DNA from 3 places in the Kitasatospora sp. NPDC101157 genome. Region 2 is predicted to be linked to each of the others. Evidence: riboswitches for the same ligand, from Rfam matches in the RefSeq annotation. Region 2 holds a riboswitch; each other region holds the start of a gene.
What was found. Region 2 has a riboswitch for thiamine pyrophosphate ahead of ACIRVF_RS16100 (purine-cytosine permease family protein). Riboswitches for the same ligand answer to the same signal wherever they lie in the genome.
Positions count from the first base shown of each region.

Region 1 (3,420 bases), on a different contig from region 2:
CGGAGGAGTTGGTGTTGAATGCCCTCGGTCCGCGCGGTGGACGCGACGGACGCGACGGGCGCTGTGCACGCGGCGCAGGCGAAGGACGCGAAGGACGCGACAGGCGGAGGAGGACGGCAGCGGTGAAGGTGTTCCGGCTGGACGAACTGGACGCGGAGCGGGCGGCCAACGACGGCGCGTACCTGCGGTTCCTGCGCGAACCGCGGATGTCCGCCGGGCTGTACGCGCTCTCCCCCGGCGACACCGACACCCAGACCGCGCACGACCAGGACGAGATCTACCAGGTGATCAGCGGCCGCGCCGAGCTGACCGTCGGCGCCGAGACCACGACCGTCGGACGCGGCAGCGTGGTGTACGTCCCGGCCGGCACCCCGCACCGGTTCCACCACATCACCGAGGAACTGCGGGTGCTGGTGGTGTTCTCCCCGCCGGAGGACTGAGCGCTTAGGGTCGCCGGTATGACCCGTAGCCTCACCGACGAGCTCTGGGCGTCGATCGAGCCGATCTACGCCGAGATCCTCGCCCACCCCTTCATCGGCGGCCTCACCGACGGCACCCTGCCGCGCGAGGCCTTCCGCCACTTCGTCGTCCAGGACTCCCACTACCTGCGCGACTACGCCCGGGCGCTCGCCGTCTGCGCCGCCAAGGCGCCCGGCGAGGAGGACGTCCGGGCCTTCGCCGACGACGCGGTCGGCGCGCTGGCCGCCGAGCAGGGCATGCACGCCGAGTTCCTCACCGCCTTCGGCGGCACCGCCGAGGAGGCCGCCGCCGAACCGGTGCTGCCGACCACCCGGGCCTACACCAGCTACCTGCTGGCCACCGTGTACGGCGGCTCCTTCGCCGAGGCGCTCGGCGCGGTGCTGCCCTGCTACTGGATCTACGCCCGGGTCGGCGAGGCGCTGCTCGCCCAGGGCCCCCCCGACCCGCTGTACGCCAAGTGGATCGCCACCTACGGCGACGAGGCCTTCCAGTCCGTGGTGCGCCGGGTGCTGACGCTCACCGACCGGCTCGGCGAGCAGCTGTCCGCGGCCGAACGGCGCCGGGTGGTCGAGCACTTCAGGACGACCTCGCGTTACGAGTGGATGTTCTGGGACGCCGCCTGGCGGGGGGAGCGCTGGCCGGTCTGACCCCGGCCCCCGCCGTTTCTCGGGGGTCGCCCCGGGGGGTCGGATAGGGGTGATCTCGGGGTTCTCTCCGGGCCGTTGGCCCTCGTTCCGCCGCTCCCGCCCCCGTACGATCGAAGCATCGAAAGCAAGCGGGATGCGGCACCGGACGGCAGCCGGCCCGAGGGGAGAAGAGGAACCGACATGGCTGAGCTCTGGAAGTCGCTGCCCTCCTGGGTGCGCAACATCGTCATCCCGGTGCTGGTCCTGGTGCTGGCCTGGAACGTCATCGCCTTCGTGTTCGGCGTGGTCGGCGCCCTGCTGAGCATCGTGATCAAGCTGCTGGTGGTCGTCGGCATCGCGGCCGCCGTGGTGATCCTGGTGAAGAAGGCCGCCAAGAGCTGACCCCGCTCCGCGCGCCGCGCGGAGCACCCCCGGAGGCCCGGCACCCCGTCCGCGGGGGCCGGGCCTCGGCCTTTGCACCGCCCTGGCCGGCTTCGCGGGGCAGGTCCCCGGGCGGTGCCGCGGCCGGTGCCTCGCTCGGTTCCTTGGCCGGTTCCGTTCGGGGACCGTCTGGACCTGCGGCGATCGGCTCGCTACCGTGTTGGGCGTCATGTGCAGGCAACACCGCCTGCGACGCGGGAGCTCGGAGCACCGGGCTGAGAGGGCGCTGACCGGAACGTCGACGGACGGACCGACGGCTGCGTCGACCGCAGGAACCTGACCGGGTAATGCCGGCGTAGGGAGTAGAGGTCAGATGACCACGTTCGAAGCACAGCCGCAGTCTGCCCGGAGCGCCCCCAGCAGCGAGCGCACCGGCTATCCCACCCCGGCCTGGCGCAAGGCCTACCGCGACGGATCCCGCCCGGACCTGCGGGTGCCGTACCGCGAGGTGCAGCTCACCAACGGCCGGACCGTCCCGCTGTACGACACCTCCGGCCCGTACACCGACCCCGCCTACGAGCCCGACGTGCGGCGCGGCCTGCCCGCCCTGCGCGACGCCTGGATCCGCCAGCGCGGCGACGTCGAGGAGTACGACGGCCGCGAGGCGCGCCCCGAGGACGACGGGATCAAGCACACCTCGCCGCGCGGGGGCAACCTGCGCAACCTGGACGCCGTCTTCCCCGGTCGTCCGCGCCGCCCGCTGCGCGGCCGCGGTGGCGCCGCCGTCACCCAACTCGCCTACGCCAAGCGGGGCGTGGTGACGCCGGAGATGGAGTTCGTGGCGCTGCGCGAGGGCCTGGAGCCGGAGTTCGTGCGCGCGGAGGTGGCCCGCGGCCGGGCCGTCATCCCGGTCAACGTGAACCACCCCGAGGTGGAACCGGCCGTCATCGGCACCAACTTCCTGGTGAAGATCAACGCCAACATCGGCAACTCCGCGGTCACCTCCTCGATCGAGGAGGAGGTGGAGAAGATGACCTGGGCCACCCGCTGGGGCGCCGACACCGTCATGGACCTCTCCACCGGCCGCAACATCCACACCACCCGCGAGTGGATCCTGCGCAACTCCCCCGTGCCGATCGGCACCGTGCCGCTCTACCAGGCCCTGGAGAAGGTCGACGGCAAGGCCGAGGAGCTGAGCTGGGAGGTCTACCGGGACACCGTCATCGAGCAGTGCGAGCAGGGCGTCGACTACATGACCGTCCACGCCGGAGTGCTGCTGCGGTACGTCCCGCTCACCGCGCGCCGCAAGACCGGCATCGTCTCGCGCGGCGGCTCCATCATGGCCGCGTGGTGCCTGGCCCACCACCAGGAGAACTTCCTCTACACCAACTTCGAGGAACTCTGCGACATCCTGGCCTCCTACGACGTCACCTTCTCGCTCGGTGACGGCCTGCGCCCCGGCTCCATCGCCGACGCCAACGACGAGGCGCAGTTCGCCGAACTGCAGACCCTCGGCGAGCTCGGCCGGATCGCCCGGGAGCGCGACGTCCAGGTGATGATCGAGGGCCCGGGCCACGTCCCGATGAACAAGATCAAGGAGAACATGGATCTCCAGAAGGAGATCTGCGACGAGGCGCCGTTCTACACCCTCGGTCCCCTCACCACCGACGTCGCCCCCGGCTACGACCACATCACCTCGGGCATCGGCGCCGCGATGATCGCCTGGTGGGGCACCGCGATGCTCTGCTACGTCACGCCCAAGGAGCACCTGGGCCTGCCCAACCGGGACGACGTCAAGACCGGCGTGATCACCTACAAGATCGCCGCCCACGCCGCCGACCTCGCCAAGGGCCACCCCGGCGCCCAGGCCTGGGACGACGCCCTCTCCGACGCCCGCTTCGAGTTCCGCTGGGAGGACCAGTTCAACCTGGCC
Region 1 is NZ_JBIWPL010000020.1:141,028-144,447, reverse strand. It holds gene ACIRVF_RS31265 (cupin domain-containing protein) at 123-440, shown strand; gene tenA (thiaminase II) at 459-1,127, shown strand; gene ACIRVF_RS31255 (DUF5326 family protein) at 1,308-1,508, shown strand; TPP riboswitch at 1,732-1,866, shown strand; gene thiC (phosphomethylpyrimidine synthase ThiC) at 1,861-3,420, shown strand, end outside.
Region 1: it holds a riboswitch for thiamine pyrophosphate, as region 2 does, so the genes downstream of both, thiC (phosphomethylpyrimidine synthase ThiC) here and ACIRVF_RS16100 (purine-cytosine permease family protein) in region 2, are expected to answer to the same signal.

Region 2 (3,420 bases):
GGCGTCGCCGACGTTGACCTTGTCGGAGTCGGCCAGCGCCAGCGGGGCCAGCTTGGCCTTCGGCGGGTTGTCGATCTTGACCACGGCGACGTCGTAGCCCTCGGCGTGGCCCAGCACCGAGGCACTGTAGGAGGTGCCGTCGGCGAACTTGACGGTCAGTTTGCCGCCGTTGAGGGTCGGCGCGACCACGTGGTTGTTGGTGAGGATGTGGCCCTCGGTGTCGAAGACGAAGCCGGTGCCGGTGCCGGACTCCTGGGAACCCTGCGCCTTGATGGTGACGACGCTGGGCAGCGCCTTCTGCGCGATGCTCGCGATGGAGCCGGGGGCGGGCTCGTTCTTCTGGGTGTTGCTGGCCTGGACGGTGGTGCTGCGGTGGTCGTCGGCCGAGGTGCTGCTGTTGCTGTGGCCGGTGGCGACCACGCCGATCGCACCGCCCGCGACACCGGCGACCAGCGCGACCGCGGCGAGCAGGGCCACCAGGCCGCCGCGCTTCTTGCGCGGGCCGCCGGGGCCGGTCGGGCCGCCGGGGTAGTCGGCCGGGTAGCCGAGCGGGCCGTTCGGGCCGCCGGGGTGGCCGGCACCGCCGGAGGCGGCGTCGTGGGCGCCCCAGCCGCCGAGCGGCTGGCCGGCACCGAAGGGGTGGTGGCCGTGCGGGGCGGGCCCGCCGACGGCCGGGGTGCCGTACGGCTCCTGGGCGTTGGCGGCCGGAACGCCGTACGGGTCCTGGGCACCGGAGGCGGGCACGCCGTGGGCCGGGGTCGCGTACGGGTTGGTGCCCGGCGGCACGGCGGGCGCGGCCGGAGCGGCGGCCTGCGCGGCCACGGCCGGAGCTGCCGGGGCGGCCGGGGCGGCCACCGCCGGGGCGGGCGCGACGGGCGGCGCGGGCGGCAGGACCGGCGGCGGGGCGTCGATGTAGCCGGTGACCGGGTCGACCGCCGGCTCCTCGACGGCCGGCGCCGCCGGGGTCTCCGGGGCGGGGACCTTGGTGAAGGCGACGGTGGGCTTGTGGCCGCCCCCGGCCGGAGCCTCGTCCGCCACCGGTGCCTCGGCCGCCGGCTCGGCCGCCGGCGCCGGGACCCGGCTGAACGCCATGGTCGGCTTGTGACCGCTGTCGGGGGCCGCCGGAGCGCCGTCGACCGGAGCACCGCCCGCCGCCTGCGCCTCGTCCGCCGCCGGTGCCTCGGCCGCCGGCTCGGCCGCCGGCGCGGGGACCCGGCTGAACGCCATGGTCGGCTTGTGACCGCCCTGAGCGGTGCTGTCGGAAGCGGCGCCTGCCGCCTCCTGGGCCCCGGCGGGCTGCTCCCCCTGCGGCCCGGTGGGCCCAACCTCGCGCTCGGTGCTCACGGACGACCTCCATAGCTGACAGAACCAAGGACCATAGTTTTTCGCACCGTCGATTCGATTGCCGTAAGGACCCCTCTGAAGAACTCATAAGAATCCTTAGCCGCCGCCGACGGCCGGGGCTCCCCACCCCCGCCGGCATCCCGCGATGCGGACCGCGCACCCGCGGCCTTTGGCGTTCGCACCCGTGCCGGTTAGCCTGTCGCTCCAAACTGACACGCGGGAGCTTGGACCCACCAGGCTGAGAGTGCGCATGTCGACGGTACGCCAGGCGAGCGACAGGCCGACCGTCGAGGGGGCGCTGACCGCCGGAACCTGTCCGGGTAATGCCGGCGTAGGGAGTATCGGCCATGCCGCCTGCTTCGTCATCCTCTTCTTCGGGTGCGCCCGAGTCCAAGGATTTCTCCGCCCTTCCCCCTGTCCCGGCCGTGGCCACCGCACTGCTCGACCACCGGGTCGAGGCGCCGCTGGTGCTGGACACCGAGCCGCCGCGCACCCTGCGTTTCCGGGACCACTTCGCGCTCTGGATGAACCTGGGCGTCAGCCTGATCGGCTTCTCGACCGCGGCGACGGTGCTCGGCGAGAAGGGCAGCGAGCTGTCGCTGGCCGCCGCGGTGACCGCGATCGTGGCCGGTACGGCCGTCGGCACCGCGATGCTCGGCGTGGCCGCCCTGATCGGTGCCCGCACCGGCGCCCCCGCGATGGCCAACCTGCGCGGGCTGTTCGGCACCCGGCTGTCCTACCTGCCGACCGTGCTGAACATCGTCCAGTGCATCGGCTGGGGCGTGTTCGAGCTGCTGACCATCGCGGCGGGTGCGCAGACCGTCGCCCACACCACCGGCTACCGCTGGCTGTTCGTGCTGCTCGCGGGCGCGCTGACCACCGCCCTGACGATCTGGCCGCTGGGCTCGATCGCGGTGCTGCGCCGCTTCGTGGCCGGGGCGGTCGCGGTCGCGATGGTGTACTTCACCGTCCAGCTGGGCCGGCAGGGCGTGCCGGACCCGGGAGCGGGCAACTGGCACGGCTTCCTCGGAGCCACCGACGCGATGATCGCGGTGTCGATCTCCTTCGTCCCGATGGCCGCCGACTACACCCGGCACTCGCGCACCCCGCGCTCGTCGTTCTGGGGCAGCTTCTCCGGCTACACCGTCGCCCAGGTCTGGTGCTACGTGCTCGGCCTGATGGCGCTGCTGCAGTCCGACGGCGACCCGAGCCGGATCTTCGACTCGTTCCTCGGCGTCTGGGCCGGCTGGCTGTTCCTGCTGGTGCTGGTGCTGCGCGAGACCGACCAGTCCTTCGCCAACGTGTACTCGACCGCGATGTCGCTGCAGAACCTGCTGCCGCGGGTGGACCGCCGGGTGCTGAGCGGCGGGATCGGCGTGCTGACCACCGTGCTGGCGCTGCGGATCGACCGGTTCACCGACACCTACAGCAACTTCCTCGGCCTGATCGGCTCGGTGTTCGTGCCGCTGCTGGCGGTGCTGGCGGTGGACTACTTCTTCGGCGCCGGCCGGCACGGCTGGGACCTCTCCGAGCGGGCGCCGTCCCGCTGGCTGATGCTGCTGCCGTGGGTGCTGGGCTTCGCCGTCTACCAGTTCATCGCGCCGACCGCGGTGGCCGGCTGGTGGGTGGACTTCTGGACCTCCGCCCAGGAGGCGCTGCACTTCACCCCGCAGGAGTGGACCTCCGCCTCGCTGTTCGCCTTCCTGGTCCCGGCGCTGGCCACCTGGGCGCTCACCCCGCTCACCCGCCGCACCTCCCGGGCCTGAGACGGCGCCCGACCGCGGCGGCGCACCCCGGCGGACCGCGGAGGCGGAGCCGGCCCCACAGGTTGGGACCGGCTTCGCCTCCGCGACACCTGCGCCCCCTATCGTGGGGCCCGTGACCAGCCCAGACCTGCCCCCGGCGGCGGCGCGCACCGCGCCCTCCGTCCAGGTGATCGCCCACCGCGGTTCCTCCCACGCGCTGCCCGAGCACACCCTCGCGGCCTACCGGCGCGCGCTCGACGAGGGCGCGGACGCCGTCGAGTGCGATGTCCGGGTGACGGCCGACGGCCACCTGGTCTGCGTCCACGACCGC
Region 2 is NZ_JBIWPL010000006.1:217,763-221,182, forward strand. It holds gene ACIRVF_RS16095 (S1C family serine protease) at 1-1,344, opposite strand, end outside; TPP riboswitch at 1,551-1,699, shown strand; gene ACIRVF_RS16100 (purine-cytosine permease family protein) at 1,770-3,110, shown strand; gene ACIRVF_RS16105 (glycerophosphodiester phosphodiesterase) at 3,223-3,420, shown strand, end outside.

Region 3 (3,420 bases), on a different contig from region 2:
CCGGCGGTGAAGCAGCCGGCCGTGTTGGGCAGGACGCGGATGCCGTTGCGCGTCAGCACGTCCAGGACGGAGCCCTGGGTGGTGGCGTCGACCCGGCGCATGGCCACGGTGGTCAGCTCGGTGCCGGAGGCGAGCAGGGCGCGCTCCAGGACCTCCAGGCTCGGCGCGCCGCCGGTGCCCATGATCAGTCGGGAGGAGAAGGTCGTCCCGGCGATGGTGAGAAGGTCGTCGGCCATGGTTCAGCCTCCCTGGACAGCGGTGAGGATCTCGATCCGGTCGCCGCTGTTCAGCGGCGTCGCGGGCCACGAACTGCGCGGCACCACGGCCTCGTTGAGGGCGGCGGCGACACCGGTGTTGGCGGCGCTGACGGTGGCCACCAGCTCGGCGAGGGTGGTGGCGGCGGGCAGCCGGCGGGGCTCGCCGTTGACGGTCAGGGCGATCTCGGTCGGGGTGCTCTCGGTCGGGGTGCTCTCGGTCATGCGGAGGCCTTCGTGGTGGGGGCGTCGGGGGAGAACCGGGTGGGCGTGAACGGCCTTGCCAGCTCGGGGACTTCGCCGGTCGTCAGGTAGTCGGCGAGCAGGTCGGCGGTCACCGGGGTGAGCAGCACGCCGTTGCGGTAGTGGCCGGTGGCGGCGACCAGTCCGGGCAGCGGGGTAGGGCCCAGCAGCGGGGCGTTGTCCGGCGAGCCGGGGCGCAGCCCGGCCGCCGTCTCCCGCAGCGGGAGTTCGGTGATGCCCGGGACCAACTCGTGGGCGTCGCGCAGGAGTTCGTACACCCCGCCGGCGGTGACGGTGGTGTCGTAGCCCTGCTCCTCGGTGGTCGCGCCGATGACCAGCTCGCCGTTCTCCCGGGGCACCAGGTAGAGGTGCTGGCCGCGCACCACCGCGCGGACGTTGCGGGAGAGGAACGGCCGGTAGGCGTCGGGGACCTGGAGGCGCAGCACCTGCCCCTTCACCGGGCGGACCGGGGGCAGCGCCCCCTCGGGCAGGCCCGGCAGCCGGTGGCTGTGCGGCCCGGCGGCCAGGACGACCTGCTCGGCGGTCACGGTCTCGTCGGTGCTCAGCCGGGCCCCGACCGCGCGGCCGTTCTCGACCAGCAGCTCGACGGCCTCGGCCCGGTGCAGCAGGACGCCGGCCCGCTCGCAGGCGGCGACGAGGGCGGTGAGCAGCCGGCGGGGGTCCACCTGGTGGTCGTCCGCGACGTGCAGGCCGCCGCGCACACCGGGGGCGAGCATCGGCTCCAGCTTGCGGGCCTCCCGGCCGGTGAGCCAGCTGGAGTCCAGGCCCAGCCGCTGGTGGAAGGCGTGCAGTTCGCGCAGTTCCTCGCGGTCGTCGGAGTCCAGCGCGACGGCGATGGTGCCGCAGCGGCGGTAGCCGGTGTCCAGGCCGCCGGCGGCCTCGGTGAGCTCGGCGGCGAAGGTCCCGTACCGCTGGTTGGAGGCCATCCCGAGGTGCAGCAGCGGCTCCTCGCCGTACTGCAGCTCGGTGACCGGGGCGAGCATCCCGGCCGCGACCCCGGCCGCGCCCCCGCCGTGGCCGGGGTCGACCACGATCACGTTCCGCGGCCCGCGCTGTGCGGTGCGCCAGGCGACGGCGAGGCCGATGACGCCCCCGCCGATCACCAGCACGTCGGCGCGGCTGTCCGTTGGCAAGCGTGACAAAGCTGCTCTTCTCCCTTCGCCGGTATGACCCGGATCAGGTTCGGACGGTCGCGGGCCGTGCCAGCCCGCCTCTCAGCCCGGTTCGCCGGGCTCCCGTGTGGTGCCCCCACCTTAACGCCGGGGGTCGGCCCGGCCGAAGGGCCGTACGAGGAGCGGACGAGGGCCGGACGGCCGCCCGGGCCCGCCCGGCCGGTGAGTACAGTGACGGGCGTGGCAGAGCTGAGCGGAACGGACCAGGTGGTCGTCGTCGTCGGAGCCGGGCTGGCCGGGGCGCAGTGCGCCCTGAAGCTGCGGCAGGGCGGCTGGCGGGGGCGGATCGCCCTGGTCGGCGAGGAACCGCACGCCCCGTACGACCGGCCGCCGCTCTCCAAGGACGTGCTGCGCGGCAAGGCCGACGCCACCACCCTGGACATCGACTACGAGGGGCTCGGCATCGAGCTGCTCGCCGGCCGCCGCGCCACCGGCCTCACCCCCGGCGTGCTGCACACCGACGGCGGCGACCTCCGGTACGACTCCCTGGTGATCGCCACCGGCGCCGTCCCGCGCGTCCTGCCCGGGGCCGAGCGCGCCCACCTGCTGCACACCCTGGACGACGCCCTGGCGCTGCGCGCGCTGCTGCGCCCCGGCCTGCGGCTGGTGCTGGTCGGGGCGGGCTGGATCGGCGCCGAGGTGGCCACCGCCGCGCGGCAGGCCGGCTGCGAGGTCACCGTGGTCGAGGCCGGTCCGGCGCCGGTACCGGGTGCGCTGCCGACCGAGGTCGGCGCGGCGATGGCCGCCTGGTACGCCGAGGCCGGGGTCGACCTGCGCTGCGGCGTCGGCGTGGCCGCCGTCGAGCCCGGGGCGGTGCTGCTCGCGGACGGCTCCCACCTGCCCGCCGACGAGGTGGTGGTCGGCGTCGGCGCCCGCCCCGCGACCGGCTGGCTGGCCGGCTCGGGCGTCGAGCTGGACGCCGCCGGCGCGGTGGTGGTGGACGGGCGGCTGCGCACCGGCCTGCCCGGGGTGTTCGCGGCCGGGGACTGCGTCAGCTACCCGTCGGCCCGCTCCGGCGCCCGGCTGGCCGTCCAGCACTGGGACCACGCGCTGCAGTCGGGCGGGGCCGCGGCCCTCGCCGTGCTCGGGGCGGACGCGCCGTACGACCCGGTGCCGTACTTCTGGTCCGAGCAGTTCGGGCGGATGGTCCAGTACGCGGGCCGGCACGCCGAGGGCGACGAACTGCTGTGGCGCGGCAGCCCGCGGGACGCCGCCTGGTCGGTGCTGTGGCTGCGCGACGGGGTGCCCAGCGCGCTGCTCGCGGTGGACCGGCCGCGCGACCTCACCCAGGGCCGGAAGCTGATCGAGCGCGGGGCGGCGGTGGACCCGGCCCTGGCGGCGGACCCGTCGGTCGCGCTCAAGGCAGCGCTCAGGGGGGCCACCGCTTAGCGCCGGGCCGCGCCGAGGTGGCAGTCTGGTGGCGTGAGCGAGATCGAAAGCAAGATTGAAGCCCTGGTCCCCGAGTGGATGTACCTCCCCGACATCTCCGAGCAGTGGGGGGTGCTGGTCACCGAGGTCCGGAACATGGTCAAGAGGGGCGAGCTGATCGCCGTCCGGCGGGGGCCGAACAAGTCGCTGCAGATCCCTGCGGCGTTCATCGACGGCCCGGGGTTGGTCAAGCACCTGCCCGGCACCCTGACCGTGCTGCGCGACTGCGGGTACAACGACGTGGAGATCCTGGAGTGGCTCTTCACCGAGGACCCGTCGCTGCCCGGCAGCCCGATCCAGGC
Region 3 is NZ_JBIWPL010000004.1:34,004-37,423, reverse strand. It holds gene ACIRVF_RS09895 (thiazole synthase) at 1-236, opposite strand, end outside; gene thiS (sulfur carrier protein ThiS) at 240-479, opposite strand; gene thiO (glycine oxidase ThiO) at 476-1,651, opposite strand; TPP riboswitch at 1,655-1,767, opposite strand; gene ACIRVF_RS09880 (NAD(P)/FAD-dependent oxidoreductase) at 1,871-3,079, shown strand; gene ACIRVF_RS09875 (Rv2175c family DNA-binding protein) at 3,113-3,420, shown strand, end outside.
Region 3: it holds a riboswitch for thiamine pyrophosphate, as region 2 does, so the genes downstream of both, thiO (glycine oxidase ThiO) here and ACIRVF_RS16100 (purine-cytosine permease family protein) in region 2, are expected to answer to the same signal.